Regions from separate parts of the Blautia sp. HCP3S3_C4 genome, predicted to be linked through region 2. Evidence: predicted binding sites of a transcription regulator. Region 2 holds the regulator's gene; each other region holds the start of a gene.
The links. The regulator Rex, encoded in region 2, represses fermentation and respiration genes when NADH is low (regulators of the CRP and FNR family bind a similar motif). The targets are predictions, from matches to a motif close to ATTGTTAANTANTTAACAAT.
Positions count from the first base shown of each region.

Region 1: the regulator Rex is predicted to act here: its motif matches at 3,602-3,621, upstream of ACTNC6_RS03170 (acyl-CoA carboxylase subunit beta).
Region 3: the regulator Rex is predicted to act here: its motif matches at 2,068-2,087, upstream of gap (type I glyceraldehyde-3-phosphate dehydrogenase).
Region 4: the regulator Rex is predicted to act here: its motif matches at 3,068-3,087, upstream of pckA (phosphoenolpyruvate carboxykinase (ATP)).

Region 1 is NZ_JBQHWF010000002.1:270,093-276,003, reverse strand. It holds gene ACTNC6_RS03185 (sodium ion-translocating decarboxylase subunit beta) at 1-886, opposite strand, end outside; gene ACTNC6_RS03180 (biotin/lipoyl-binding carrier protein) at 903-1,271, opposite strand; gene ACTNC6_RS03175 (OadG family transporter subunit) at 1,299-2,042, opposite strand; gene ACTNC6_RS03170 (acyl-CoA carboxylase subunit beta) at 2,057-3,493, opposite strand; gene aroD (type I 3-dehydroquinate dehydratase) at 3,768-4,529, shown strand; gene ACTNC6_RS03160 (shikimate kinase) at 4,610-5,386, opposite strand; gene ACTNC6_RS03155 (D-alanyl-D-alanine carboxypeptidase family protein) at 5,496-5,911, opposite strand, start outside.
Region 2 is NZ_JBQHWF010000010.1:102,537-108,447, forward strand. It holds gene alr (alanine racemase) at 1-252, opposite strand, end outside; gene ACTNC6_RS10560 (NAD(P)H-hydrate dehydratase) at 333-1,832, opposite strand; gene ACTNC6_RS10565 (redox-sensing transcriptional repressor Rex) at 1,962-2,609, opposite strand; gene abc-f (ribosomal protection-like ABC-F family protein) at 2,881-4,791, shown strand; gene ACTNC6_RS10575 (NADP-dependent isocitrate dehydrogenase) at 4,838-5,911, opposite strand, start outside.
Region 3 is NZ_JBQHWF010000003.1:258,158-264,068, forward strand. It holds gene ACTNC6_RS04840 (cation-translocating P-type ATPase) at 1-1,092, shown strand, start outside; gene ACTNC6_RS04845 (histidinol-phosphatase HisJ family protein) at 1,094-1,912, opposite strand; gene gap (type I glyceraldehyde-3-phosphate dehydrogenase) at 2,137-3,156, shown strand; gene ACTNC6_RS04855 (phosphoglycerate kinase) at 3,266-4,459, shown strand; gene tpiA (triose-phosphate isomerase) at 4,493-5,242, shown strand; gene rlmD (23S rRNA (uracil(1939)-C(5))-methyltransferase RlmD) at 5,875-5,911, shown strand, end outside.
Region 4 is NZ_JBQHWF010000003.1:292,099-298,009, reverse strand. It holds gene ACTNC6_RS05015 (DUF1653 domain-containing protein) at 1-402, opposite strand, end outside; gene ACTNC6_RS05010 (hypothetical protein) at 448-915, opposite strand; gene ACTNC6_RS05005 (Panacea domain-containing protein) at 902-1,333, opposite strand; gene ACTNC6_RS05000 (arsenate reductase family protein) at 1,449-1,790, opposite strand; gene ACTNC6_RS04995 (PIN domain-containing protein) at 2,049-2,813, opposite strand; gene pckA (phosphoenolpyruvate carboxykinase (ATP)) at 3,239-4,843, shown strand; gene ACTNC6_RS04985 (diguanylate cyclase) at 4,902-5,911, opposite strand, start outside.

The DNA of each region.
Region 1 (5,911 bases), on a different contig from region 2:
CTAAAACTACGATCTTCAGAGTATCTACGTTTAAGAATGCTTCTGCACTTGTGGAAGCACCTACGGATGTACCCAGAAGGATAACTACGATATACATCAGGGCATTGGAAGCTGTTTCTGTCAGCTGTTTTACAACGCCGCACTCTCTGAACAGGTTACCAAGCATGAGCATACCAACCAGCGGAGCTGTTGTAGGCAGGATCAGGCAGACAACGATTGTGATAATGATCGGGAACAGGATCTTCTCCAGTTTGGAAACCGGGCGAAGCTGATCCATTTTGATCTTACGTTCTTTCTCTGTTGTGCAGAGCTTCATAATAGGCGGCTGGATGATCGGAACCAGTGACATATAGGAATATGCTGCCACTGCGATTGGTCCCATCAGAGCTGTCTGACCAAGTTTACCTGCAAGGAAAATGGAGGTCGGGCCGTCAGCACCACCAATGATGGAGATTGCAGCTGCTGCTTTTCCGTTGAATCCAAGGAAGATTGCCAGGAAGTAGGCTGCATAGATACCAAGCTGCGCTGCAGCACCCATCAGGAAGCTGATCGGGTTTGCGATCAGCGGACCGAAGTCTGTCATGGCACCTACACCCATGAAGATCAGGGATGGTAAAATACTCCACTCATCAAGGATGTAGAAATAATGAAGAAGTCCACCTACACCATTAGACATGTCTTCCGGGTTTGCCATAATGTCCGGATAGATATTTACAAGCAACATACCGAATGCGATAGGAACCAGCAGAAGTGGCTCAAATCCTTTCTTGATAGCAAGATAAAGGAATACGCAGGCTACTGCGATCATCAGGTAATTGCCCCATGTCAAACTGAAGAATGCTGTCTGGTGAATCAGGTTGGACAATGTTTCTGTTACATAAGACATTTGACTACCTCCCGTCTTAGTTCATTGTTGCTAAAGTATCTCCGTTTTCTACAGAGGCACCTTCTGCAACATCAATGCTTGCAATGGTACCGTCCTGAGGAGCTACTACAGGGATTTCCATTTTCATGGATTCAAGAATAACTACGCTGTCTCCGGCTTTTACTGCCTGTCCAACACTTGCTGCTACTTTGACAACCTTACCAGGTACGGAAGCAGTTACTTTTACTGCGCCGGCGCCTGCTGCAGGTGCTGCTGCTTTCGGAGCTGCTGCAGGTGCAGCCTTAGGTGCTGCTTTTGGAGCTGCTGCAGGAGCAGATACACTTCCTGTTTCTTCAACAGTTACTTCATATGCTGTACCATTTACTGTAATTGTATAGCTTTTCATTTTAAAATCCTCCTAAATAAATGACAATTATCTTCTATTTCTTTTTACTTTACGGATGGAACGAACTACGAAGCCGTCTGTTGTAGTTCCTTCTGCTGCTGCGATAGCTGCTGCAATAACAGCTACCAGCTCTCCGTCATCTGCAAGATTCTCTTCTGCCTGTACAGGAGCTGCTGCAATTACTGCTGCCTGTGCTTCTTTCGCTGCTTTTGCTTCTGCTGCTTTCTTTGCTTCCGGATTCGGGATGAAACGGAACAGAGAGATCAGAAGACTTAATAAAACCAGCATTACGAATACAGTTCCAACACCCATCAGAGTGTTAAGTCCGGCTCTCTGGAGAGTTTTGCCCAGACCATACTGTACATCTACAGACATGGAAACCGGTGTTCCTGTTGACTCAAAAACATATACAAAGTTTGCATTTGTTTTCTCAAATTTTACAGGGACAGTTACTGTATACTGATCATCTTTTAAAGTTACAGTTGTCTCGCCGTTGCTTTCCTTCTTCGCACCAAGTTCATCCTTGGAGGTCTGCCAGGACTGCATTGCGCTTGTAGTAAAGTCATCCCCTGTGTTCATGTAATTCTCGATGTCTGCATCCTTCAGTGCGACAATGGCATCTGTCAGACCCTCTGCAGTTGTTACCAGTGAGGTTTTTACAGATTCATCGATCTTATCAGCTGCAAATACCATGGAAGTACTTCCGATCACCAGTGCAGCCATTACAAGAAATGTCATGAATACAGAAGTTATTTTTTTGATCATTTTCATATGCGTCACCCCGCTTAAATCGTTCCGTGTTTCTTAGACGGACGATCTTCCCTTTTTGTGAACAACATCTCAAATGCACCGATTACATATTTTCTTGTGTCAGCCGGGCTGATCACAGTGTCAACATAGCCTCTTGCTGCTGCAGAAGCAACGCCATTCTGAAGCTCTCTGTACTGAGCAGCTTTCTCATTTAATTCAGCAGCATCTGCATCTGCATACATGATCTTGGCTGCCAGGGAAGCATCCATCATACCGATCTCTGCGTTATCCCATGCATATACAAGGTCTGCACCGATAGATTTGCTGTTCATTGCCACATAAGCGGTACCATAAGCTTTGCCGATGATCACATTTACCTTGGGAACAGTTGCATCTGCAAATGCAGCAACCAGTTCACCTACAGATTTTGCCATCATTTTCTCGCTGCATAAGGTTGCCATGAAGCCTGTAGCATTGGTAAGTGTAAGTACCGGGATATCAAAAGCATCACAGAATTTCACGAAATCTGCTGCTTTTCTTGCGCCTCTTGCAGAGATGCTTCCATCAAAGGTTTCTACTTTCTTGCCTTCTGCATCATATACTTCGCTTCTGTTTGCAACAGCACCTACTGTAGCACCGTTTAAACGGATGAAGCCTGTAACCATGTCTTTTGCATAGTCTGCTTTTGTCTCAAAGAATTCACCATTATCAGAAATCTGAGAAAGTGCGATTGCAGTGTCTCCTGCACAGTTTGCAAGGTCTGCGCATACACGGTTCAGATCATCTGTACACTCTGTATAGTTATCTGTATCTTCATTATTGGATGGGAGAAGTGATACTAAAGAGCGGATCTGGCCAAGAACCTCTTCTTCTGTACCAACACCATCGATCACACCTGTCTCTTTGCTCTGGAAATCAGCAGCTGCTGTATCACATTTGTCTGTGTTATTTCCTTCTAATGCATTTGGTGTGTTAACGAACATTTTTCCTTTTTTAGATTCCATAAATGTGAAATCTGTCAGGGACGGGATAACTGCCATACCACCGCCACATGTTCCGAAGATTGCTGTGATCTGCGGAATCACGCCGGAGGCCATTGTCTGTTTCAGATAGATTTCTCCGAAAGCTTCCAGTGCATCTGTTGCCTCCTGCAGACGGATACCTGCACAGTCAACCAGACCGATAACAGGAGCACCTGTTTTCATGGCAAGATCATAAAGTCTTGTGATCTTCTTGGCATGCATTTCGCCAACAGTACCATTTAATACGGATGCATCCTGGCTGTATACATAAACCAGTTTGTCATCAATGACACCATATCCGGTGATTACACCGTCAGATGGTTCTTTGTTTGCAGTCATGTTGAAATCTGTAGATCTGGCTGTTACGCTCTGACCGATTTCGACAAAACTGTTTGCGTCAAGCAAAGAAGTAATTCTTGTGCCTGCTAAGCTTTGTGTTGCATTACTCATTCTTGTTTGCCCTCCATCTTTATGAGAATATTTTAAAGTTAACCCAAAAATTTAGCCAATTTTAATTCTACCTTTTTTAACACAATATTTCAATATTTTTTTAGCATTTTTGTTAAAAAAATGGCAGAAATTGTGTTTCTTCCTATTTAAAATAGGTAATACAAATTAATATGACAATCCTTATGCAAATAAAAACTTTACAACAAAACATAAAAAGGAGTATTATAAATGCTGAAAGAATCTTAGAAAGCAATAAAAATATGAGGATAAAAAGATGAACACAGTTCAGGTAAAAAACACTGTGATCGGTGAAGGCAGACCTAAGATCTGCGTTCCCATCGTAGGAAAAACAAAAACAGACATTCTGGAAGAAGCCAAAAAGATCACCACTCTTCCTGTTGATGTGGTTGAGTGGCGTGTAGACTGGTTTGATGATGTCTTTACTACTGAGAAAGTATTAGAAACCGCCAAAGAGCTTCAGGAAGCCTTAAAAGATATCCCTGTTCTCCTTACATTCCGTACTTCCAAAGAAGGCGGCGAGAAGGAAATGTCTGTAAGTGATTATGCTGCTTTAAATATTGCAGCTGCTCAGAGCGGTTATGTAGATTTAATTGATGTAGAAGCATTTACAGGTGATGAAGTTGTCAAGACAATCATCAATGCTGCTCACGAGGCAGGTGTAAAGGTAATTGCTTCCAACCATGATTTCTTTAAGACTCCGGAGAAGGAGGAGATTATCCGACGCCTCTGCATGATGCAGGAATTTGGTGCTGATATCCCTAAGATTGCAGTAATGCCTACCTGTAAACAGGATGTTATCACACTGCTGTCTGCTACTCTGGAAATGTCTGAGAAATATGCAGATCGCCCGATCATTACTATGTCCATGGCTGGAACAGGTGTTGTCAGCCGCCTGACAGGTGAGACATTTGGCTCCGCTCTCACCTTCGGCGCTGTTTCCAAAGCTTCCGCTCCGGGACAGGTCGGTGTGAATGAGCTAAAGCAGGTGCTGGATATTATTCACAGCAGCCTGTGATCTGTTGATGAATGATGTGATATCAGATGTTATTCTTGCCTATTGTCGTCTGATATCACTTCTATCCAGCAGCAGATAATTCATATAGAGCGGAGTCTTTGTACCAGTTCTTCGCAGATTTCCAACGCGTTCTTGCCGTCTGTTTCGATGATGATGTCAGCTGCCGCCTCGTATTTAGCGCGGCGTTTCTCCATCAGGTCTGCAATGAACGGAACTGTCTTGTTGTTCTCAATCAGCGGACGGTCGTGATTGTCTTTAACACGGTCCAGGATTGTCTCCGGTTTCGCAGTAAGGAGAACAACCCGTCCGTTCTTCTTCATCTCCACTACATTGCACTCTCTCATAGGAGTACCACCGCCACAGGAGATCACCACATTGCTGCGGGACTGCATTTCAATAAGCAGATTTGTCTCAAGGTCACGGAAATACTGCTCACCGTATGTTTCGAAGATATCAGAAATACTCATTCCCTGTCTCTGGGCAATAATCTGATCCATCTCTACCACATCCATTGCAAATACATTCTTAAGGAAATCAGAAATTGTGGATTTTCCCGCGCCCATAAAACCGATCAATACAATATTATAGTTAAAAAGCTTTCTTGCCTGGATGCGTTTACTGTTGGTGCGGATGCAGTCAAATACATCGGCCACCTCATCTTTATGGCGTCTGCCTTCCATTCTGCCTTCCAGCCATTCTTTCTGCTTTGCTTCCTGCTCCGGCTGCAGGATCTGAAGCCCATTGGCTTCTTTATATGCCATAATGTCCTCTACGATTCTGTTTCGCATGATAAGGGCATCCAGGATGATCTCATCACACTGTCCAAGACTCTCTCTGAGTATTTCTAACTGATCCATATCTCTTTCCTCTGTCTTTCCTGTAATTTTTCTGTTAGAATTTATTATATCAATACCGTCTCAGCATTTCAACCCTTTAAACCATTAAATTATCCCTGATTATTTTCCGTTAATGGAAAAAGTCATGAAATACCTTTTCCGCATACCATTTAAAGCTGATCTTCTCCACGGATTTCTCTGCATAAACCGGATAAGCATCTATTAATTTCCCATCCAGATAATAGGCAATGCGGCCCAGCTTCGCCCCTGCAAGAACAGGTGCAGTGACTTTGGAGGGAATTTCCGTCCTGCAGGTTACGGTCTCTCCTTTTCTCAGAAGAATTTCTTTTTTCCTGTCCTCTGCCGTCACACTGCACTTTCCCCTCAGATAAACTTCCGCTCCCATATCCCAGTTATCTGCAGCCCCATCTGTCACCAGGATTCTTTTTGTCTGCGGCTCCTGCCAGTAAGTTTTATAATCAAAATTATAATCTCCAAAGCTCAGCAGTTTTTCTGTATCACTCCATTTATAGTTTTTATGGTTAG
Region 2 (5,911 bases):
GATCAGGACAGGCTTGGTGATCCCTGCCTTTCTCAGAGCAATGGCCTCCTCTGCTGTAGCAACAGCAAATCCCCAGATATAATCATAACCCTCTATCATATGGGCAATCTGCACAGCGCCATGACCATAAGCATTTGCCTTGATCACAGCGATCATTTTTGTGTCACTGGCAATATTTTTTCTCATCTGGCGGAAATTTTCCTCCACTGCATCCAGAGAAATCACTGCTTTTACTCGGTTACATTTTTCCATAATAATCTCTTCCTCTTTTTGTATTCTTTATCTGTCCCACATTCCATCAAAGAAACTCCGGACACTCAAAATCTCTTCCTCTACTGCACCTTCAGCACTTCAGGCAGAAACCGGATAATATCCCTGGCAGTCATGCCTCTTTCTCCCACATTCTCAGCTGCCATATCTCCTGCCAGTCCATGGATCAGTACTCCCAGCGCTGCCATCTGACCATAAGCAGGCTTTTTTTCTGCTGCCAGAAACATGCATAAAACTCCTGCCAGTACACCGCTTAATACATCTCCGCTGCCAGCAGTAGCCATGCCTGCATTACCACTCATATTCAGATATTGTTCCCCTTTCTCAGAGGCCACTACTGTACAGGCATCCTTCAGGACACATACTGTATGAGTCTCTTCTGCATACAGGGAAGCAGTCTCTGCCAGGTTTTCCCGGATCTCACCGATGCTTTTCCCGGTCAGGCGGCTCATTTCTCCCAGATGGGGAGTGAGAATTACCTGTTCTCCCAGATATTTCTTCCATTCTCCATGTACTGCCAGCAGATTCAGGCCATCTGCATCCAGGATCACAGGCTTACCACACCAGGCAGCATGAGACAGGAACCACTGTACCCTTTCTCTGCTCTCTCCTGACATCCCCAGTCCAGGTCCGATCACAAGCACATCGCACCAGTCCAGTATTTCCTGATTGCTTTTCTCATTAAACTTACAGGTAACCATAACCTCCGGAAGCTGTGACTGAAGAGGAATCCTGTTCTCCTCCACAGTCTGAACCTTCACCATACCTGCCGAAGCTCTGAGTGCCGCAGCACTGCTCAGGCAGGAAGCCCCGCACATTCCGCGGGAGCCGGCTATCAGAAGCACTTTTCCGAAAGTTCCCTTGTTTCCCCAGGGAATTCTGGAGGGCAGCATTGACAGATCCTCTTTCTCCAGATAAGCCATAGAGGGATCTCTGTCCGGATTTGCATAAATCCCTATATCTGCAACGATCAGCTCTCCTGCATACATTCTTCCCGGATAAAAGCACAGCCCCCTTTTACAAAAAGCAAAGGTTACTGTAAGATCTGCCCGAAATCCGATCCCCATTTCCCGGCCTGTATCTCCGTTGATGCCGGAAGGAATATCCACAGCCACCCGGAAAGCCCCGGACTGGTTCAGCATGTGGATGATTTCTGCATATCTGCCCTCTACAGGTCTGGACAGACCAACCCCCAAAAGGGCATCTACTATAATAGTATATTCATCCGGCTGCAGGTTATGCTCCAAAGGTACCTGATAATATTTGGCGATCTGCAGCTGCTGCCTGGCCTGGTCTGTCAGCTTCTCCTCCTGACCGGCCAGATAAATCCCGACTTTGATCCCCTTTAGATGGAGAAGTCTGGCAATGGCCATCCCGTCACCGCCATTATTGCCATTTCCGCACACCACCAGTACACGATCCTTGTTACCCAGATATTTTTCCATAGCCTCCACTGTTTTCAGTGCAGCTCTTTCCATAAGTACCATACCCGGAACCCCGGCAGATTCTATTGTGTTCCGGTCCAGCCCTTTCATTTCACCGGCTGTTACCACAGGTTTCATTCAGCCACCTCCTGTCATTGGAAACAGTATACACCTATTTTTTCAAAAAGAAAAGCTATGATCTAACGACCACAGCCATTCAAATCGTCACCGTCCCCTCTGCTGCCGGCAACTACATATGTACTATTATTACTGGTTCTCATGTTCCTTACGATATTCACTCAGATTATAGGAAAGGGTCATCAGGCTCTCTGACAGATGTACATTTTCTACCATAACATCCTCCGGTGCATCCAGATCAATATGTGCAAAGTTCCAGATTGCCTTGATCCCGTTTTCTATGAGAATCTTCGCCATTTCCTTGGCCTTTGCCTTAGGTAAGGTCAAAATCGCAATCTCCACATTATTCTCTTTGAGAAAAAGGGGAAGGTCACTAAGCATCTGTATCTCAATTCCCCTTACTGCAATGCCCTCCAGCACAGGGTTTACATCAAAAATACCAACCAGCCGAAAACCGCGCTTCTCAAAATCTACATAATTTGCCAAAGCCTGTCCCAGATTACCGGCACCCAGGATAATCATCGGGTGCACTGTGTCAAGTCCCAGAATCTTACCGATTTCAGTATATAAATAACGTACATTATATCCATATCCCTGCTGTCCGAATCCACCGAAATTATTCAGGTCCTGACGGATCTGTGAAGCAGTCACGTGCATTTTCTTGCTGAGATCGTTGGACGAGATCCGTTCTACATTCTCCTCCATCAGTTCTCCCAGATAACGGTAATATCGAGGCAAACGTTTGATCACCGCTTTTGAAATTTCCTTAGGTTCCACAAATATTCCCTCCTTATATATCCTAGGTCAATTATAACCAAATGTTATTTTATTGTCAAATTAAATTTGTACTTTATTTACAAATTTTTATCATTAAATTTAGACTATCTGATAGAATGTGCAAAATTTCATCCAAATCATAAATTAAAACACTTTTTTTCTTTCAAAAACAGTCCGGTTCAGTTATAATAAATTCTGTATGTGTACATTTCAGCAGTCAAAGCGGATATTCGCAGGCTGCTGCAATAATATAAATTTCGGAGGAATTTGTATGATCCTATCATGTCAGAATATCTGCAAATCCTTTGGCGAGAAGGTAATCCTTCAGGATGCCAGCTTCCATATAGAGGACAGGGAAAAGGCAGCCCTGATCGGCAACAACGGTGCAGGCAAAACCACCCTGCTGCGTATTATCATCCACGAACTGTCCCCGGATTCCGGAAATGTTATTCTTGCCAAAGATAAAAGCATCGGTTACCTGGCCCAGTACCAGGATATCCATGGACACCACACCATCTATGAGGAGCTGATCTCTACTAAGCAGCACATCATTGATATGGAAAACCGTCTCCGCTCCATGGAGCATGAAATGAAAACTGCTGCCGGGGAAGCCCTGGACAGCCTGATGAACACCTATACCAGACTGAGCCATCAGTTTGAGCTTGAGAACGGTTATGCATATAAAAGCGAGATTATGGGTGTATTAAAGGGACTTGGCTTTACAGAGGAGGACTTCGAAAAACAGATTGAAACTCTTTCCGGCGGTCAGAAAACCCGGGTTGCCCTGGGCAAGCTTCTGCTCTCCAATCCTGACATTCTTCTGCTGGATGAGCCCACCAACCACCTGGATATGGAAAGCATTTCCTGGCTGGAAACCTATCTGCTGAATTATCCGGGAGCTGTTTTTATTGTCTCCCATGACCGTTATTTCCTGGATAAGGTTGTCACTAAGGTAGTAGAGATTGAAGCCGGCAATATGCGAATGTACAGCGGCAATTACTCTGCCTACGCTCTGAAAAAAGCCCAGCTCAGGGATGCCCAGTATAAAGCTTACTTAAATCAACAGCGGGATATTAAGCACCAGGAGGCGGTCATTGCCAAGCTGAAATCCTTTAACCGTGAGAAATCTATCAAACGTGCCGAAAGCCGTGAAAAAATGCTGGATAAGGTGCAGCGGATCGAAAAGCCTCTGGAGATCCAGAATCAGATGCGGATTTCCCTGGAGCCCAGATACATCAGCGGAAATGATGTACTCACTGTGGAGGATTTATCCAAAGCTTTTCCCGGACAGACTTTGTTTTCCAATATTTCTTTTGACATTAAGCGTGGGGAACGGGTGGCTCTCATCGGCAATAACGGTACCGGCAAAACTACCATGCTGAAAATCCTTAACGGTCTGGTAGACGCTGACAGCGGACGCTTTGCTCTCGGCTCCAAGGTACAGATTGGATATTATGATCAGGAGCACCATGTACTCCACATGGAAAAAACTATTTTCCAGGAAATTTCAGACACTTATCCAACGCTTACAGAGACAGAAATCCGAAATATGCTGGCAGCCTTTCTCTTCACAGGGGATGACGTATTTAAGCTGATCTCTGCCCTCTCCGGTGGCGAGAGAGGCCGTGTATCCCTGGCAAAGCTTATGCTGTCAGAGGCCAACTTCCTGATCCTGGATGAGCCTACCAACCATCTGGACATTGCCTCCAAGGAAATCCTGGAGGAGGCTTTAAACAGCTATACCGGTACTGTACTCTATGTCTCCCATGACCGATATTTTATCAATCAGACAGCCACTAGGATTCTGGATCTGACCAATCAGGCCATTGTAAACTACATTGGTGACTATGATTATTATCTGGAAAAGCGGGAAGAGCTTACAGAAAAATATGCTCCGGCAGCAGCCCAGGCTGAAGCAGAGGTCAAACAAGCCTCAGACAATAAGCTTTCCTGGCAGCAGCAGAAGGAAGAGCAGGCGCGGCAGAGAAAGCGTGAAAATGAATTAAAGAAGGTGGAAGCCCGGATCGAAGAACTGGAAATCAGAGATAAGGAAATCGATGAAACCATGGTTCTCCCGGATATATGCACCAATGTGGCAGAATGCGCCAGATTAAGCAAAGAAAAGACAGCCATCACAGAAGAACTGGAGGGCTTATATGAAAAATGGGAAGAGCTTGCATAATGCAGGCCCTTCCCTTTTTATTTTGTATCTTATATCAGATTGCCTCTTACATCAGGGATGTAAGCTTTTCACGGATTGCTTTAATAAACTGCTCACTGTTTAATACTTCTACATCCTTTAAGGTTGTGATCAGAGCCAGATCCTTGGTCATTCTGCCATCCTCGATGGTTCCCAGAGTGGCTTTTTCCAGCTTATCTGCAAATTCCATCAGTTCTTGATTGCCGTCCAGCTCTCCTCTCTTTCTGAGAGCACCTGTCCATGCAAAAATAGTAGCAACGGAATTGGTGGAAGTCTCTTCCCCTTTCAGGTGACGATAATAATGTCTCTGTACAGTTCCATGTGCAGCCTCATATTCATAATATCCATCCGGAGATACCAGCACAGAAGTCATCATTGCCAGAGAACCAAAAGCAGAGGAAACCATATCACTCATAACATCTCCGTCATAGTTCTTGCAGGCCCAGATAAATCCCCCTTCTGCCTTCATAACACGGGCAACGATATCATCAATCAGGCTGTAGAAATATTCAATTCCGGCAGCCTCAAATTTCTCTTTGAACTCCTGCTCATAAACCTCTGCAAAAATCTCCTTGAAGCGTCCGTCATAAATCTTGGAGATCGTATCCTTGCCTCCAAACCACAGGCTCTGCTTTGTATCCAGTGCATAATTAAAGCAGCACTTTGCAAAGCTTGTGATGGATGCATCCAGGTTATGCATTCCCTGAAGGACACCTGCACCCTCATAATGATGGATCAGTTCCTTTTTCTCCTCACCGTTCTCACCCTTAAACAGCAGATAGGCATCTCCCGGTCCGTCAATATACATTTCTGTATTCTTATATACATCTCCATAAGCGTGACGGGCAATGGTAATGGGTTTCTTCCAGTTTTTTACGCATGGCTCAATCCCTTTCACTACAATAGGGGCACGGAACACGGTTCCGTCCAGAATGGCACGGATGGTACCGTTAGGACTTTTGTACATTTTTTTCAGTGTGTACTCTTCCATTCTGGCTTTATTGGGAGTGATGGTCGCACATTTTACAGCAACGCCATATTTCTTTGTAGCTTCTGCTGCATCTACAGTTACCTGATCATCTGTTTCATTTCTGTATTCCAG
Region 3 (5,911 bases), on a different contig from region 2:
ATAGCTTTCATTCTTATTACAGATGTGATCAGACAGGAAGCGCCGGATACTCTTGCCTTTTTTGACAGCCAGGGTGTGGATCTGAAAGTGATCTCCGGTGATGATCCGGTTACGGTAGCTGCAATTGCAAAGAGAGCAGGCCTTAAGAATGGGGATCGTTATATTGATGCAACAACGATCACTACTCCGGAGGAAATGCAGAAGGCTGTGGCTGAGTACAGTGTCTTTGGACGTGTTACTCCTCAACAGAAAAAGCAGATGGTACAGGCACTACAATCCCAGAAGCATACAGTTGCCATGACCGGTGATGGTGTAAATGATGTTCTGGCATTGAAGGAAGCAGACTGCAGTATTGCCATGGCAGCAGGAAGTGATGCAGCCAAGAATATTGCCAATGTGGTACTGTTGGATTCCAATTTTGCGGCCATGCCTCATATTGTAAATCAGGGACGCAGGGTAGTAAATAATATCCGAAGTGCAGCGTCCATGTTTCTGATCAAGACAATGTTCTCTGTAATGCTTGCACTGATTACTATCTTTTTTGGAAGTGCATATCCATTTGAACCTATACAGATGTCGCTGATCAGTGCCTGTGCAGTGGGAATTCCTACCTTTTTGCTGACGCAGGAGAATAATTACAATAAGATTGATCATACCTTCCTGAGACATGTATTTATGAATGCATTTCCTGCTGCAGTTACGATTACAGGGTGTGTATTTACCATTATGCTGGTCTGCCAGAATGTTTATCATTCAACTGTAATGCTTAATACAGCATGTGTGCTGGTAACCGGATGGAATTATATGTCTGCTCTGCGTACGGTATATTCTCCGCTGAATACCTATAGAAAGACGATTATATATGGAATGCAGTTTATATTTTTCGGAAGTGCAGTCATCCTGCAGAATCTTCTGACCCTTGGATCCTTGGAATTTGGAATGATCATTCTTGTATTTCTGCTGATGACATTTTCTCCTATCGTCATTGATGCGCTCACTGAATGGATCAGAAAAATTTATGCAAAGTCTCTGGATAAGGAAGATGCAGAAAAAGGCTTTTTTGCCAGATTCCTTGACAGAGTACAAAAATAAATTACAGAGGAAGAAATTCAGGACTACGGTTTTTGAAAATTGTATAATAACGGAATCCGCAGTCGTTTAATACGTTTGCGGCTTTGACAAATTCCCAGGCGATTTTATCCGGGGTGTGGGCATCGGCACCAACAGTGATGATTTCACCGCCTAGCTCTCTGTATCGGCGAATGACGTCGATGCAGGGATTTGGCTCTCCCAGACCATAATGGTATCCGCCGGCATTCAGTTCAATTCCTTTATTCATGGAGACAAGCTTCTTCAGGATTTCATCCAGGATATCCTTGTATCGCCCATAGGAATATTCATGGTTTTTATTAGGACCGTATCTGACAACATAGTCAAGGTGTCCATAGACATCAAAACCATCGTAAGCAGACAGATTCTCCAGGATAGATTCAAAATATTCCATATAACATCGGAATTCTTTGCGGCCTTCAAAAAAATCAGGATAATAAGGGTCATACCCATGGACTACATGGGAGGATCCGATCACAAAGTCAAAGGGCGTATCCTTTGTCAGCTTGCGGAAATATTTTTCAAGCTGGGGCTGGAGCCCAAGCTCAATGCCGAAACGAAGCTGTATTTTATCCTTATAGATTTCCTGCAGCCGGAGCAGCTCTTTCCTATAGGAAAATAGATCCAGAGAAAAATCAAGAGATTCCGGGGTGGAAGGATAATCGGGATCCAGATGTTCCGTAAAAGTGACACCCTTCAGCCCAAGAGAAAGGGCTTTCAGAACCATGTTTTCCATTGGAGTGTCAGAATCTGCAGAAAAAGAAGAATGCATATGACAGTCCCATAATATACCTTTTTTCATGCTGTACCTCCTGTTAAACAGTAGAGAAAATCTACCATAGTATATTAAAATATTATTCAGTATAACATAGGTTATGGGAATTTTTACTTATTTTTAATTGTTTTTTATAAAATCCCCTTGAATTTTTGTTTGGAATTATGTACAATACAATATAGGTTGATGATTCTTTAACAAACAAAAGAATTATTATGATTAACCACTTAATTCATAGGAGGAATTTTATCATGGCAGTAAAAGTTGCAATCAATGGTTTTGGACGTATTGGACGTCTTGCATTCCGTCAGATGTTTGGAGCAGAAGGATTTGAAATCGTAGCAATCAACGACTTAACATCTCCTAAAATGCTTGCTCACTTATTAAAATATGACTCAACACAGGGAAGATATGCTCTTGCAGACACAGTTCAGGCTGGAGAAGATTCCATCACAGTTGACGGAAAAGAAATCAAAATTTATGCAAAGGCTAACGCTGCTGAACTTCCATGGGGAGAAATCGGCGTAGACGTAGTTCTTGAGTGTACAGGATTCTACACATCCAAAGACAAAGCTCAGGCTCATATCGATGCAGGTGCTAAACACGTTATCATTTCCGCTCCGGCTGGAAACGACCTTAAGACAATCGTTTACAATGTAAACCATGAAACTCTTACAAAAGAAGACCACATCATTTCCGCAGCTTCTTGTACAACAAACTGCTTAGCTCCAATGGCTAAAGCATTAAATGACCTTGCTGCAATCAAATCTGGTATCATGTGCACAATCCACGCTTACACAGGCGATCAGATGACACTTGATGGACCACAGAGAAAAGGCGATCTGAGAAGATCCCGTGCAGCTGCAGTTAACATCGTTCCTAACAGCACAGGTGCTGCTAAAGCTATCGGTCTTGTTATCCCAGAACTGAACGGCAAATTAATCGGATCTGCTCAGCGTGTTCCTACCCCAACAGGTTCTACAACAATCTTAACAGCAGTTGTTGAAGGTAATGTAACAAAAGAACAGATCAACGCAGCTATGAAAGCAGCTTCTAACGAATCCTTCGGATACAACGAAGATGAAATCGTATCCAGCGATATCGTTGGTATGAGATTTGGTTCTCTGTTCGATGCTACTCAGACAATGGTTCTTCCACTTGAGAATGGCACAACAGAAGTACAGGTAGTTTCCTGGTATGACAATGAGAACTCTTACACAAGCCAGATGGTTCGTACAATCAAACATTTTGGTAAATTACTGAACGCTTAATTTTCAGTAAGTGTAAAGGAATAGACTCCAACGAAGGGTCCGGTCTGATTAGGACCGGACCTTTTTCGCGTTGTAACAGTTAAAGAATATTATTAAGGAGGCACCACAAATGCTGAATAAAAAATCTGTTGATGATATCAACGTAAAAGGTAAAAAAGTTCTTGTAAGATGTGACTTCAATGTTCCACTTCAGGATGGTAAGATTACAGATGAGAACCGTCTGGTTGCAGCTCTTCCTACAATCAAGAAACTGATCGCTGACGGTGGAAAGATCATTCTTTGCTCTCACCTTGGAAAACCGAAGGGAGAACCGAAACCGGAATTATCTCTTGCACCGGTTGCAGTACGTCTTTCTGAATTATTAGGACAGGAAGTTAAATTTGCAGCAGACCCGGAAGTAGTAGGACCAAACGCAAAAGCAGCAGTAGCTGAAATGAAAGACGGAGACGTTATCTTACTTGAGAATACACGTTACCGTGCAGAAGAAACAAAGAACGGAGACGAATTCAGCAAAGAACTCGCTTCTCTTTGTGATGTATTTGTAAATGATGCATTTGGTACAGCACACAGAGCACACTGCTCTAACGTTGGTGTAACTAAATATGTTGATACAGCAGTTGTTGGTTACTTAATGCAGAAAGAAATCGATTTCCTTGGAAACGCAGTAAACAATCCTGAGAGACCATTCGTTGCTATCCTTGGTGGAGCTAAGGTTTCCAGCAAGATCTCTGTAATCAATAACCTTCTTGATAAAGTAGATACTCTTATTATTGGTGGTGGTATGTCTTATACATTCTCCAAAGCTATGGGCGGACATATCGGTTTGTCTCTCTGTGAGGATGACTATCTTCAGTATGCATTAGACATGATGAAGAAAGCAGAAGAAAAAGGCGTAAAACTTCTTCTTCCTGTAGATAACAGAATTGGTGACAGCTTCTCCAATGACTGCAATATTCAGGTTGTAAAACGTGGCGAGATTCCGGACGGATGGGAAGGAATGGATATCGGACCGGAAACAGAGAAGCTTTTTGCTGATGCTGTAAAAGATGCTAAGACAGTTGTATGGAACGGACCGATGGGTTGCTTCGAAATGCCGAATTTTGCTCATGGTACAGAAGCTGTTGCCAAAGCACTTGCTGATACAGATGCTACAACTATCATCGGTGGTGGTGATTCTGCAGCAGCCGTTAATATCCTTGGCTATGGCGATAAGATGACACACATCTCCACAGGTGGCGGTGCATCTCTTGAATTCCTGGAAGGAAAAGAACTTCCTGGTGTTGCAGCAGCAAATGATAAATAAACATTGAACGTTTAATTAAGGAGATAAATTATCATGGCAAGAAAGAAAATTATCGCTGGTAACTGGAAAATGAACATGACACCAAGCGAGGCAGTTAAATTAGTAGAAACATTAAAACCATTAGTAGCTAACGAAGAAGTTGATGTAGTATTCTGCGTACCTGCAATCGATATTATCCCGGTTGTAGAAGCTGCTAAAGGAACAAACATCCAGGTTGGTGCTGAGAATATGTACTTTGAAGAGAAAGGTGCATATACAGGAGAAATCTCTCCGAACATGTTGGTAGATGCTGGTGTAAAATATGTTGTTCTCGGACATTCCGAAAGAAGAGAATACTTCGGAGAAACAAACGAAGATGTTAACAAGAAAATCCTCAAAGCTTTTGAACACGGAATCACACCTATCATGTGCTGCGGCGAAACTCTTACTCAGAGAGAGCAGGGCGTGACAATGGACTTCATCCGTCAGCAGGTTAAAGTTGGATTCCAGGGTGTTACAGCAGATCAGGCTAAGACAGCAGTTATCGCTTATGAGCCAATCTGGGCAATCGGAACAGGCAAAACAGCTACAACTGAGCAGGCTCAGGAAGTTTGCGGTGAAATCCGTAAATGCATCGCTGAGATCTATGATGATGCTACAGCAGCAGCTATCCGTATCCAGTACGGCGGTTCTGTAAACTCCAAGACAGCAGCAGATCTGTTTGCTCAGGCAGACATTGATGGTGGTCTTGTTGGTGGTGCTTCTCTGAAAGAAGAATTCGGTCAGATCGTAAATTATAAATAAATAGCTAGATTTAGCTAATGTGTCCAAACGAGAAATAATATACTGATACATTTTTGAGATAAAAAATGACAGAAAAAGGCTTCCGGTTATTATGCCGGAAGCCTTAAGTTTTATCATTAGTATTTTGGAAAGTGTATCTGCAGTTCTGTAATTTTCAGATTTCTGAAAATTTTATCCTTTGTACTGGTGAGTTGCTGTCATTTGTAATTTGAACTGTTTATCCTTTGCGCTGTTGATATTTCGTTGCTGTTCACATGCTATTATCCCGCGAGGTGTTTTGGCATGAATATGCCAAAATCCCGAGACATACAAGCCAAAATTCCATTGCCGTAGGCAATTTGAAATGAATTTTGGCAACGTTACTGAGAACGGAGTGAACAGTAACGATATTTCTCTTTGGTATGTACAAAGTATAACATATTTTTCTACATTGGTCTACGGATTACAACATAATTCTTCCAAAAACATTTCGACAAAAATATACAATATTCGACTTTGATGCCTGGAAAACATCTGGAAAATAGCGAGAATGTGGATTGCGAATATTTGAAGGACTTGCTATAATGATGCAGAGATTATAGGCGAATATCCGCTTGGGTCCGCCTTATTGCAAATAGGAAAGGTTGTTATAAATGGAAGAAAAGAGAGAAAAACCACAGTTACCTGAGA
Region 4 (5,911 bases), on a different contig from region 2:
AAACATATCATAGGGTCTGGCGCAGATTTTGAAAGGTGCGTAAAGTGCCTGATAGATCATCAGTTTTTCACCGTTTTCTGTATGATGGGCTACTGCAAGGACTTTATAGAGATATTCAGAAGTATCCGGGGATACCCATTCTCTTTTGAAATGCTGTACAATGTCGCCTGCATGGATATCGTGTTCCGGTGGTTCCGATGTGTTTTCATTTTCTGCACTGTCAGGTTCTTCCGATTCTGTGTTGAGTTCCATATATTCTTCTTTATCAAGGGAAACCGGGATTCCGGAACGGCCATTGATGTGGACGCCGCCATACCAGGTGCCTGTGACCTCACAAATATCACCTACTTCGTATTCCATGCTGCAGTCATTATTTTTCTTTATGATTCTGATCTTTGCCATTTTTTCTCCTCGTTATATATATATCTATTTCTTCCTGCCTGATAATCATGTATGTTTCAAATAAGACCTGCATACACAGGCATTATTATCACCATGATTATCATCATACCACAGTACATTAAAAACACGTCCTGTCATGTATCCATAAAGTCTGTGACTACCAGTAAGTCGTAGTGATATCAGTGATTCTGCTTCAATATATTTTGATGCCAGTCGATCTTGTGCACTCTTATTAAGATCATTTACAATAATCGAATGGTTTTGTTTCTTATCTTTAACCAGAATTTCACTCCACGTCTGACTTTCAAAAGCTCTCAGTCGAGGAATTATTTCTGTCCAAATCGTATTTCCTATATGTTTTTGTGAAAATGACCACATTTCCTGATCTGAACTGGCAAAAGACCAGGCTGGATTTTCCGAATAATATTGCTCAGGGTTTCCGCCCTGAGCAATATTTTTTCCCTTAGGAATTTCTCTCTGTCTGACTTGTTTATATTTCTTAGAGGCCGCCATAATATAATGCCATACTTTCTTTTGTAATTATATTGTTGCATCCCATTCCCGAAGGAACTCCTTTTCTGGCTTTCAACCAGGGATCTTCCATATGTGTTAACTGGCTCAGCCACTGTGCATCATGGCCTCCATAATATTCCAGTACTTTGCCAATTGTATCTTTTTGGTCATCTGTAAGATTCTCTTCCCCACCGGTTTCATCTTTTGCACTGACAGAATACATTCCCTTTGTCTTGAAAAATAATTCCGGACATACCGGTCCATTTGCCCATGCCTGAAAATCTTCATCAAATAAAGGAGCATCATCCCAGACAAGTGCCCATGCCTGAGAATAATAGCATAACTTCTGAAGTTTCATGGTTGACATTTTACCCGACTTCTCCAGAATATATTTTGCTGTATCAAATACATTTGCCATTCTGTTTCCTCCTCTTTTTTTACTAATATAGCACTGTATTTCATTTCTGAACAGTATATATATTATGAAATTTTCATAAACACTCTGACATCCATTTCTTTACCATGAAAAAAATTTATTTCCAATTTTTCCAAATCTCCGGCTGATATCCCACTGTCGCCTGTTTTCCGTTTCTTACCACAGGGACTTTGATGATGCTCTGGTTTTCGAGGATTTTCTCTGCTTTGTCTTCCTCTGCAATATAGGTAATCAATGCCAGCAGGTCTTTATCCTTGCAGTCAGTATCTATCAGCTTGTTATAACCACCAATTGCCTGGCAGACAGATTGGAATTCTCCTTTACTTAATCCTTTTTCTTTCATATCTATAAACTGATATTTAATTCCCCGTTCTTTGAAATAGCGTTCTGCTTTCTTGCTGTCAAAGTTTTTCTTTGTACCAAAAATCTGTATATTCATAGTCTAATGCTTTCTCCCATTTTTTTTAGAATTATTGTTCCTGCTATATTTTCTCTTTTCCTGCCTGTTCATTTTAAATTTCCATCCATTTCACATTTTTTTCAAATTCTCACCACATATTTCTCACATTTTCCGGTTATATTATTACCTGTACAGAGCAAAGAGTAACTGCAAATAAAACTTTTTCTTTTTCATACTTTTGCCGGGAATCAATAAGGTTCCCGGCCTCCTTCTTTTATTCCGTTATTTTTTATTCCGTTAGATTTTCTTTTTAATATGGTTATAGATGTTCAGTCCTTTTGTCTGTCCGTATTTGGAAATGATAGATCTGTAAATCTGCTGCTTTCTGTTTTTGTCTTCTGCATTTTTCTCCACAGTTGTAGAAACATAGTTTACCACTTCCTTTGGCATGCCTGCCTTGTCGAGAACCAATATCAATTCCTGCTGCAATCTCTTTGTTCCGGCTTTCATGTCAATTATCTTTTGTTTTGGCTTTTTTGTATTCTGATTCTCTGATTGTTTGGCCGACTGCTTTTCAGGTTGTTCAATCAACTGTTTTTCTGTTTTCTGATCAGTTTGTTCTGCTACCTGTCTGTCTTTTTCTTTACCGGTCTGTTTTTTTACCTGTTTTCTTGTCTGTACCTGTTTTCCGGAAATCTTTTCGTTTCTGGAGATTTTCACATTTTCTTCTGCTTTCCAGAATTCTATAATATGGTCAAAGCCTGTATCTTTGCTGATTACAACAATTTTGCATTCTTCATCCTGACCTGTGCATTCTTTTCCTATCAGATATCCCAGATAAGAGCCCAGATGCATATCTGCAGACTGATTTCCTGTCGGTACTTTATGTGTGACCAGCTTTGCTTCTCCGTGATCATTAATAATATCAAGATCTATTTTTCTGCTGTTGTCTGTATAAAAAAGATGGATAATATCTGTTTCCCGTAATTTACCACATCCTTTGAAGCCTTCACTTCCTACATTTTCATAATCAATTAAATAATAAGTTTTGATAATCTTCATCCTCTCTTTATTTTTCTCTGCTGTATAATACTCTGTCATTTTTCAGCCGGATAATTCTTTCCTATTTTAACATGCATCTTTCTTCGGCACAACCACATAGTGGCAACTCTCCTGGTTAGTATTTCCTGGTTGTCTTTCCTGCCTGTTCCAGTCAGACAGAATATTATCATATCCACGAATAGTATTCCCATATTGCCACCATAATAAATTTACATACCTTTTGTGAAAAATGACGGTTTTTTCATCAAATTTAAGTTGATAAATCTTTAACAAATTTCAAAAAAAGGCAAAAATCCTGTTGATTTTAAGCGTTAAATATGTATAATAATAAAAGAGAAGCGATACCCATTCGCTTTTATGGTAAGGTATCTTAAGCCTGTTTAAACAGGCGCTTTCATTAACGAAGAAAAGAGGTTAAACGTAAGATGGCAAAAATCGATTTAAGCAAGTATGGCATTACCGGAACTACAGAAATTGTCTACAATCCTTCTTATGAAGTATTATTTGAAGAAGAAACCAAACCGGAACTGGAAGGCTTTGAAAAAGGTCAGGTCAGCGAACTTGGTGCAGTTAACGTTATGACAGGTATCTACACAGGACGTTCTCCTAAAGATAAATACATCGTTATGGATGAGAACTCCAAAGATACAGTATGGTGGACAACAGACGAATACAAAAACGATAACCATCCTGCAACTCAGGAAGCATGGAATGCAGTAAAAGAAATCGCTAAAAAAGAGCTCTCCAACAAGAGACTTTTCGTAGTAGATGCATTCTGCGGTGCTAACAAAGATACTCGTATGGCTATCCGTTTCATCGTTGAAGTTGCTTGGCAGGCACATTTCGTAACAAATATGTTCATCCAGCCAACAGCTGAAGAACTTGAAAACTTCGAGCCAGATTTCGTTGTATACAACGCTTCCAAAGCTAAAGTTGAAAACTATAAAGAATTAGGCCTTAACTCTGAAACAGCTGTAATGTTCAACATCACAACTAAAGAGCAGGTTATCGTAAACACATGGTACGGCGGAGAAATGAAGAAAGGTATGTTCTCTATGATGAACTACTTCCTTCCACTGAAAGGCATGGCTTCCATGCACTGCTCTGCAAACACAGATATGAACGGCGAAAACACAGCTATCTTCTTCGGTCTTTCCGGAACAGGTAAAACAACTCTTTCCACAGACCCGAAACGTCTCCTGATTGGTGATGACGAGCATGGCTGGGATGACAACGGCGTATTCAACTTCGAAGGCGGATGCTACGCTAAAGTTATCAACCTTGACAAAGAATCTGAGCCAGACATCTACAATGCGATCAAACGTAACGCTCTTCTTGAGAACGTAACACTTGATGCTGAAGGCAAGATTGATTTCGCAGATAAGAGCGTAACAGAGAATACTCGTGTATCTTATCCGATCAACCACATTGAAAACATCGTTCGCCCGATTTCTTCTGCACCGGCAGCTAAGAACGTAATCTTCCTGTCCGCAGATGCTTTCGGAGTACTTCCTCCGGTATCTATCCTGACAGAAGCTCAGACTCAGTACTATTTCCTGTCTGGATTCACAGCTAAACTTGCTGGTACAGAGCGTGGAATCACAGAGCCTACACCTACATTCTCTGCTTGCTTCGGACAGGCATTCCTTGAACTGCATCCGACAAAATACGCAGAAGAACTTGTTAAGAAAATGGAAAAGAGCGGAGCAAAAGCTTACCTGGTTAACACAGGATGGAACGGAACAGGAAAACGTATCTCCATCAAAGATACTCGTGGTATCATCGATGCAATCCTTAACGGAGATATCCTTAACGCTCCTACTAAGAAGATTCCATTCTTCGATTTCGAAGTTCCTACAGAGCTTAACGGCGTAGACACAGGTATCCTTGATCCTCGTGACACATATGCTAACGCTTCTGAATGGGAAGAAAAAGCAAAAGATCTTGCCGGAAGATTCATCAAGAACTTTGCTAAATACGAAGGAAACGCTGCTGGTAAAGCACTTGTTGCAGCTGGTCCTCAGTTATAATTTAAATTGTCCAGATAATTATGAAAGGGATGCGAATCATTCGCATCCCTTTTGTTTTTTACTTTTTCACGGATTTTCTTCTCTTCTTCTTCTCTTCATAAAGAGCCTTATCTGCATCCTTAAATGCCTCGGAGATTATCAGATCGCCACCGCAACGGATCACATGATATCCTACAGACAGTTCCACATAATATGGCTTTTCTGATTTCATATTAAATGCAAGATTTTCCTCCTGGATCCGTTCTCTGAGCTTCTGCCCATCCTGCGCATTTCCAGGAATCATTGCGCAGAATTCGTCTCCACCTATTCTTCCGGTGATACTCTGTTTTCCTGCTGCTGATTTCAATACCTCCGCACATCGCCTGATGGCAAAATCCCCTTCTATATGTCCAAAGCAGTCATTAATCTCTTTCAGGTGATCCAGATCTGCAAAAAGAATTACAACCTCTTTCCCCTCGTACTCCCGGTTCATCTGTACTGCTTTTTCCATAAACCCTCTTCTGTTCAGACATCCGGTCAGGGCATCTGATTCAGAAAGGAAATTTAAAACTTCATTCTTCTCCTCAATCTCTCTGACAAGGGTCTCCAGCTTCTGCTGCATCTTTTTCTGTTCTCTGGACATCTGATACATACGAAGCATATTTCCGATCTGTCTGCTGATCAGATAAAACAATGACAGATTTGCAGGATCAATTTCTGTCACCAGAATCCCATATTGCATTTCTCCTGAAAAAAGGCAAAGAACGGTTGCAACATAATTACTGTCATCCTTCTTGTTACATCTAATCTTTCCATCAGCGGAAAACCCACTGAAAACTTCCGAACGTTCTCCCTCTTTATAAGCTATGACCTCGCCGCCAATCTGGCGCGCAACCAAATACATTTTCTCCGGACATTTCCATTCATCATTCCTGTAATGGGCTACAGGTTTCTCAAAAATATAAAGATATGAAGCCTTGGCATTTAATGCATTTAATTTTACAAGTGCCCGCCTGTACATTTCCCGCTCATCATTCATATGAGATAACATATCCTTGGAAATCAACGGTACAAACCAGCTCTCCTGCT